3 regions of the Vibrio sp. Of14-4 genome follow, and region 2 is predicted to be linked to each of the others. Evidence: predicted binding sites of a transcription regulator. Region 2 holds the regulator's gene; each other region holds the start of a gene.

Region 1 (2,275 bases), on a different contig from region 2:
AGGTCTTTCCCTTCTCGTGGTTATCATTTGGGTATAAGACTTTGGTAATATTCCCAGCATCAATCAGGGCATGCTGAGCTTCAAAATAATCGCCATTGTTAAAGCTCGCCAGTGAGAAAGGCGCAATTGCTCGACATTCCCACAGGCGCAAAGGATAAACGGTATCCGATTGGTAACCGACAATTGGCAAGTCCCAAGGCATAGCTTTTACAGACATGCCAGGTATCCAGCGCCGCTTTTCTTTGCCCTCTTCTTGATAAACCTCAACGTGACCGTAAAAACCAATTTCTTGGGCAAGCTCAGGACGAGCAATCTCCCACGGGTAACCTTCAACACATCGCCAAGCATCAGGCGATTCCTGTTGATGCCCATCAACAAAAGATTGCTTAAATAAGCCATATTCATAATGGAGGCCATACCCAACAGTTGGAAATTCTTGCGCTGCCAAAGAATCCATAAAGCAAGCTGCCAACCGGCCCAATCCTCCATTTCCCAATGATGGATCTCGCTCTTCTTCCAGAAGATCGGTCAAGCTTTGTCCCAGCTCTGTCATTGCCTGACTAACCTGCTCATACAGTCCAAGGCTAATTAAGTTATTACCCGTCAAACGGCCAATTAGAAACTCAAGCGATAAATAATTAACACTTTTCGCGTTGTTAATCTTGTTATCTTGCTCAGTTTGAAGCATATCAAACGTTGTCAGTTCAGCCAGCGCACTTCCCATAGCTAAATACCAAGAACGGCTACTGGCCCTTTCTTCTGTCGTAGCATAAGTTGACGTTAAATGTTTCTTAACGCTTTGCTTAAATGCTGCCGTATCAAAACTTTTCTGTTGAGTAGGTTTCATTGGAGAATTCTCATCTATCGGGGTTAATCCATTTCAGCGATATCGTGCAATGACGCAATAACGGCAACATCCTCCTAATTCCAAAGCCTTTTAGGAGGAGGAGGTAGGGCGTAGAATCTTACTACGCTTAACCTCAGTGATCTAACTCCCAAATACACTAGGCCCACAGTAACTGGCGGTGATAAAGATCACATCGCACAACGTGTTTAACCATAATCTTTGTTTGATGCCGCCAAGGGACAAAATTTTAACAAATTAATTAATATGCATATCTGATCACAAAATATCTCCTTTGACCGCGCAACTTTCATCAAGATAGGTGCAATTTTTGGCATTCGGTACAGCTATAGAGCCTCTTATAAGTGATTCACCTCCCAATTTTAGGGCGTAGATGAATTCAAAGTGTGAAATGTGCAAAAGTATGGTGGCTGACCAATAACGGCTTCCGAAGTTCTCAAGTAACATCGATGTCATTATCAGACGAGCTCCAAAGATACATCCTTGTTATGATTATTAGAGCACAGGGGAAAAAAGATGTGGATTCCTTCTAAGCTAACTCGCCCAGGTCGTTTGCACCATGCGATTACTCGACCGCGAGTTCTCGATTTGCTGCATAACGCACACTGCTACAAGTTGATACTTTTTCGCTCTCCCGCAGGATACGGAAAGACGACAATGGCCTCACAGTGGTTAATCGATAAGCCACATGTCGGCTGGTATAACATTGATGAAAGCGACAACGACGCCTTTCGCTTCGTCAACTATTTACTAAAAGCGTTAAATAAAGCAACTCATAACACCTGCTCTGTTTCACAAAAACTCGCCGAGAAGAGGCAGTTCTCTTCTCTTGATTCGCTATTTAGCCAAGTCTGTTCTGAACTTGTCCATTGTAACCAAGAGTGTTATCTCGTTCTTGATGATTTTCATCTCATTTCTAACACTGAAATCCACGCAGCATTGCGATTTTTGATCAAACACATGCCCGACAACCTTACTTTGGTTGTCACCAGCCGATCGACGCCACCTATTGGCACGGCAAATCTAAGAGTTCGCGATTTAATGATAGAAATTGGTCATGAGTTTCTCGCTTTTGACTACGAGGAAACCAACCGCTTTTTCAGTGCTCGAATATCAGGGAATGTCGATAATGTTGTCGTGAGTAACATACGTGACTACGTAGAAGGTTGGCCATCAGCAATGCAGCTAATTGCACTTCAAACACTGAGTCAACACAAGAGTCTAGCTCAGTCACTTGAGTCCTACTCACAATTTAATCATAGCCATCTATGGGATTATTTGGTTGAGGAAGTCTTTGAGCAACTTGATACAGACACACGCCAATTTTTATTGCAATGCTCGGTTCTCGACCATTTTAATGATGTCTTAGCAAGCGAGCTTACGCAAAGAAAAGATGCCTTACATATTATC
Region 2 (2,275 bases):
GTTGTCGACGGTGAAGTTAACGTTGCGCAGCATGTGGATTTTTTGATAGGCATGGTGCCTATCGTCAACCTTGAATGGATTCAAAAATTCGTGCGTGACACCCGAGACAGAGGACATTCACGAGAGGCCGTGATGGACTCGATTGTTCGCTCAATGGATGATTATCTTAATTACATCACACCACAGTTTTCTCGTACTCATATTAACTTCCAGCGAGTACCTACCGTCGATACATCAAACCCACTCAACGCCAAAGGTATCCCAAGCCTTGATGAGAGTTTTGTTGTCATCCGCCTTCGGGGAATAAAAAATGTCGACTTCCCATACCTACTGGCAATGATAGATGGCTCATTTATGTCACGTCACAACACCATAGTTGTACCCGGTGGAAAGATGAGTTTTGCAGTCGAATTGATAGTTAGGCCAATACTTCAGCAGTTGATAGAAACGGGAAAAATTGGTTAAGACTTACTTTGTATACAGGATTACTTTTGATTGCGTGATCAGGCGCACATTTTTGTACACAAAATAGCCAAGTGAAGGCGATTAAAATCAAGAAATCAATTCAAAAAAAAGATACTATTTGAAACAGAAACAAAGATGGCTTGCAGCATTTGAAAAGTGCTCTTATCCTAATAAGTCTTGATTCAAGGCTTAGCTAAAACATGGAAAGAAGCAAGCGTACCCTGCAGAGGAAGTGAGATATTATGGTTCTAGGTAAACCTCAAACTGATCCAACATTAGAATGGTTCCTTTCACACTGTCATATTCATAAGTACCCATCTAAGAGCACACTGATACACGCTGGTGAGAAAGCGGAAACGCTTTACTACATAGTTAAAGGTTCAGTTGCGGTACTTATTAAGGACGAGGAAGGCAAGGAAATGATCCTGTCGTACCTAAACCAAGGTGACTTTATCGGTGAGCTTGGTTTGTTCGAAGAAGACCAAGAACGCACAGCGTGGGTTCGAGCAAAATCACCTTGTGAAGTGGCAGAAATTTCTTTCAAGAAATTCCGTCAGCTTATCCAAGTCAACCCTGATATCCTAATGCGCTTGTCGGCTCAAATGGCAAGTCGTTTGCAGGTAACCAGTCAAAAAGTCGGAGATCTTGCTTTCCTTGACGTAACTGGCCGTATCGCTCAGACACTGCTGAATCTTGCCAAACAACCAGATGCCATGACGCACCCTGACGGCATGCAAATCAAGATCACACGTCAAGAGATTGGCCAGATAGTTGGCTGTTCACGCGAAACAGTAGGTCGCATCTTAAAGATGCTTGAAGAGCAAAACCTAATTTCTGCACATGGTAAAACGATCGTCGTCTACGGCACTCGATAACCATTGTTCTATACATAAAGCCGAGTTCATGATTGGACTCGGCTTTTTTTCTTATTTGTTAATTAGCTTGCTCTATCCTAACCTTAGTTTGAATTTCAACCGTAATTTTCAGGCAGGATGGACTCATGATTTTAAAGCTACTTTCTTCTCTGGTATTGGCTTTCAGCCTAGTTTTTTCATCAATCTCAATTGCCCAAACGACCATTATTCACCCTATCCCACGGGAAGGTTCTGAGCTAGACCAGTACGCTATCGACCTCATTCAGTTTCTTGTGGATAAATCAGGCGAAGGCATTTTGCTCCAACCTTACAAAACACCTGTTGACTCACAATCACGTAAAGTCACTCTGCTCAAAGAAGGCAAAATTACGGTAGATTGGCTAGGCGCCGATAAGACCCTTGAGCAAGAGCTACTTCCTATTCGCTACCCAGTTTTTCGAGGCCTCCTTGGCCATCGTATTTTTATCACCAATAAAACCACTGCAGCCAAACTAGGCAGCATAAACAGCATAGAGGAATTGCGTAAGCTTGGTATGATACAGGGGCAAGGCTGGGCAGATGTAAAGGTCTTAAAGTCCGGCGGATTTAAAGTGAGAGAAGTACCCAGCTTTGATAATATCTTTCGTATTGTTGATAGCGAGCGTACCGATTTATTCCCACGAGCCGTTATCGAACCCTACAGCGAAGTTGCCCAGCGCAGTCAATTATCCAACCTAGTGGTTGATGACAAACTGATGCTGATTTACCGCTTTCCTATGCTGCTGTTTGTGAGCCCTAAGAATCCTGAGGTAGCAGCTACGCTAAAAAAAGCATTTGAAGCTTCATACCAAGATGGTTCATTTGTTGAGTTCTTTGAAAAAGCACCTCTAGTGAAAAAAACCTTCGAACAAGCGGGCATAAAAAGCAGAAAAGCGTTTAGTATAGATAACCCCCAC
Region 3 (2,275 bases), on a different contig from region 2:
CCCAGTAAGTGTTGGTTTAATGGAGCATTTCGATATGCTTTATGCCAATGTATTTCCTGTACTTGCCAGTGTTATTGGCGGCAGTTTCATTGTACTCATCACATTGGGCTTGATGCTTGATCGCATGCTCAAAGAGGGCAACAAATAATGTGGTTAATCTTAACCTTGACCGTATTTTTATCAGCCCGATGGATTAGCCAAAAGGTAAAAAATCCATTGATGAACCCACTATTGATCAGCCTTGTCATCATCATACCTTGCCTTATTTATTTCAATGTACCTTTTGATACTTACTATGAGGGAAATCAATGGATTAACTATCTACTTCAACCTGCTGTAGTCGCACTCGCTTACCCTTTATATGAGCAGCTTCCTCAGATACGTTCTAATTGGCGTATTATTATGCTGTCATGTGTTGTAGGCAGCGTTATGTCTATGTTTACGACTACACTTATTGCTTCCTACCTAAAAGCTGATCCGAGTCTAGTTGCCAGCCTACTAGGCAAATCAGTCACCACCCCTATCGCCATGGAAATTTCAAGCCATCTCGGCGGAGAGCCATCTATTGCTGCTATCTTGGTTATGTTGGCAGGTTTATTTGGGGCAATTTGTGCCTATCCCATCTATGGGCTGCTTAATATTACTCACCCTATTGCAAAAGGGTTGACAATGGGTACTGTCTCTCATGCACTTGGCACCGCAACCTGCGCTGAAAAAGATGGTCAGGATGCTGCTTTTAGTTCCTTAGCCTTGGTTCTATCAGGTGTCATTACATCTATTATTTCACCGCTATTTTTTACACTAGCGATCTGGTTAGCGGCATAGATTTGGTTATGAATCTTTAAATTGTATCGTTCTCAAATCAAACATGTTTATATTTACGCAATCGTTACCCTGTGTGAGATCACTCAAATAGTGTAATTTACATATGAATTACACTTTTAATAATGATCTATATCACAGTAAAAATATCCTCTTGGCATAAAATGGTCTGCCGCATCAAAGTTCGCCACATTGACAAAGAGCGTGTGGCACCGAGATGTTTAACAATGTCATCACAAGGATTTATAATGAGAAGCCGCATTGAACATGCACTCGCAGAGACACCTGCAAGCATTGCAGACTTCCTATCTCCTATTCTATTGGCTGAAAACTTTGATGCCACTCTATCAAAAGAACAATATTCTAAGCTTTTGGATTTATCGGGACTTACTGATCAAGACTTGAGAGTCGCCTTACTCCCTTTTGCCGCTGCCTATGCTCATGCTTCGATATCAAATTTTTATGTTGGCGCGATTGCTCGAGGCTTATCTGGACGTTTGTATTTCGGCGCAAACCTAGAAATTTCAGGAACTCAACTAGGCCAGACCGTGCATGCTGAGCAATCGGCCATCAGTCATGCATGGATGAAGGGTGAGAAAGGCATTTTAGATATTACCATTAACTTTAGCCCTTGCGGTCATTGCCGCCAGTTTATGAATGAACTGATCACCGCTGATAGGCTCATGATTCAGCTACCAGCTCTGAGTGAGAAACCACTTCAAAGCTATTTGCCAGATTCTTTTGGCCCCGCAGATCTTGGCGTAACTTCTGGTTTAATGGCTGACACTGATCACCAACTTGTATCTGAACACAATGATGAAATGATTGCATCGGCGGTCGCTGCGCTAAATAAAAGCTACGCACCATACACAAAGAATCATAGTGGAGTCAGCATCAAGATTAAAGGTGGCAAAATTTACCAAGGCGCCTACGCTGAGAATGCTGCTTTCAATCCTAGTTTGCCCCCGCTTCAAGTCGCACTTTGTCAGCTCCTACTAGATGGAAAGTCGTTTAGCCAGATAGAATCAGTCGCATTGGCAGAAAAACTGGATGGTTCATGCAGTCATTTAGATACAACACAAACTACTTTGGACACTATCGATCCCGACATTCCATTAAGCTATTTAAGCCTTTGATATATTGAGGACAGAGGTGGATAAAAACCACCTTTGTCTAATTGATCAAACATCGAAGAATGACCTGGCATCAATCTCCAAATCGCATGGTGCGATTGCCTTCTCAATTTTGTATCGTTTATCCTTTAAGTCAATGAACTTAACATCAATAAATCTTTTATACTTGCGCGAGTAAAAGCACTTCACTTCCGGTTTTAAAGGATCACTCACATTCGATGTCCACACGATTCCAACTTTTCCATCGTTTAACTCAACAATCGCACCAACAGGATAAACTCCAACGCAGTTTATGAACTTATAAACCAAGTCTTTGTCTA

The links. Region 2 encodes CRP, which controls carbon source genes, mostly activating them, when cyclic AMP is high. Its sites were predicted from a motif close to TGTGANNNNNNTCACA; they were not measured.
Region 1: a site for CRP is predicted at 1,025-1,040, ahead of MHN79_RS03555 (glycogen/starch/alpha-glucan phosphorylase). Genes of this name have one in related genera too.
Region 3: a site for CRP is predicted at 898-913, ahead of cdd (cytidine deaminase). Genes of this name have one in related genera too.

The regions. Positions count from the first base shown of each region.
Region 1 is NZ_JAKRGI010000002.1:282,249-284,523, reverse strand. It holds gene MHN79_RS03555 (glycogen/starch/alpha-glucan phosphorylase) at 1-847, opposite strand, end outside; gene malT (HTH-type transcriptional regulator MalT) at 1,382-2,275, shown strand, end outside.
Region 2 is NZ_JAKRGI010000014.1:58,031-60,305, forward strand. It holds gene MHN79_RS14345 (phosphoribulokinase) at 1-465, shown strand, start outside; gene crp (cAMP-activated global transcriptional regulator CRP) at 708-1,340, shown strand; gene MHN79_RS14355 (amino acid ABC transporter substrate-binding protein) at 1,466-2,275, shown strand, end outside.
Region 3 is NZ_JAKRGI010000001.1:459,623-461,897, reverse strand. It holds gene MHN79_RS02125 (CidA/LrgA family protein) at 1-148, shown strand, start outside; gene MHN79_RS02120 (CidB/LrgB family autolysis modulator) at 148-825, shown strand; gene cdd (cytidine deaminase) at 1,071-1,958, shown strand; gene MHN79_RS02110 (HD-GYP domain-containing protein) at 2,004-2,275, opposite strand, start outside.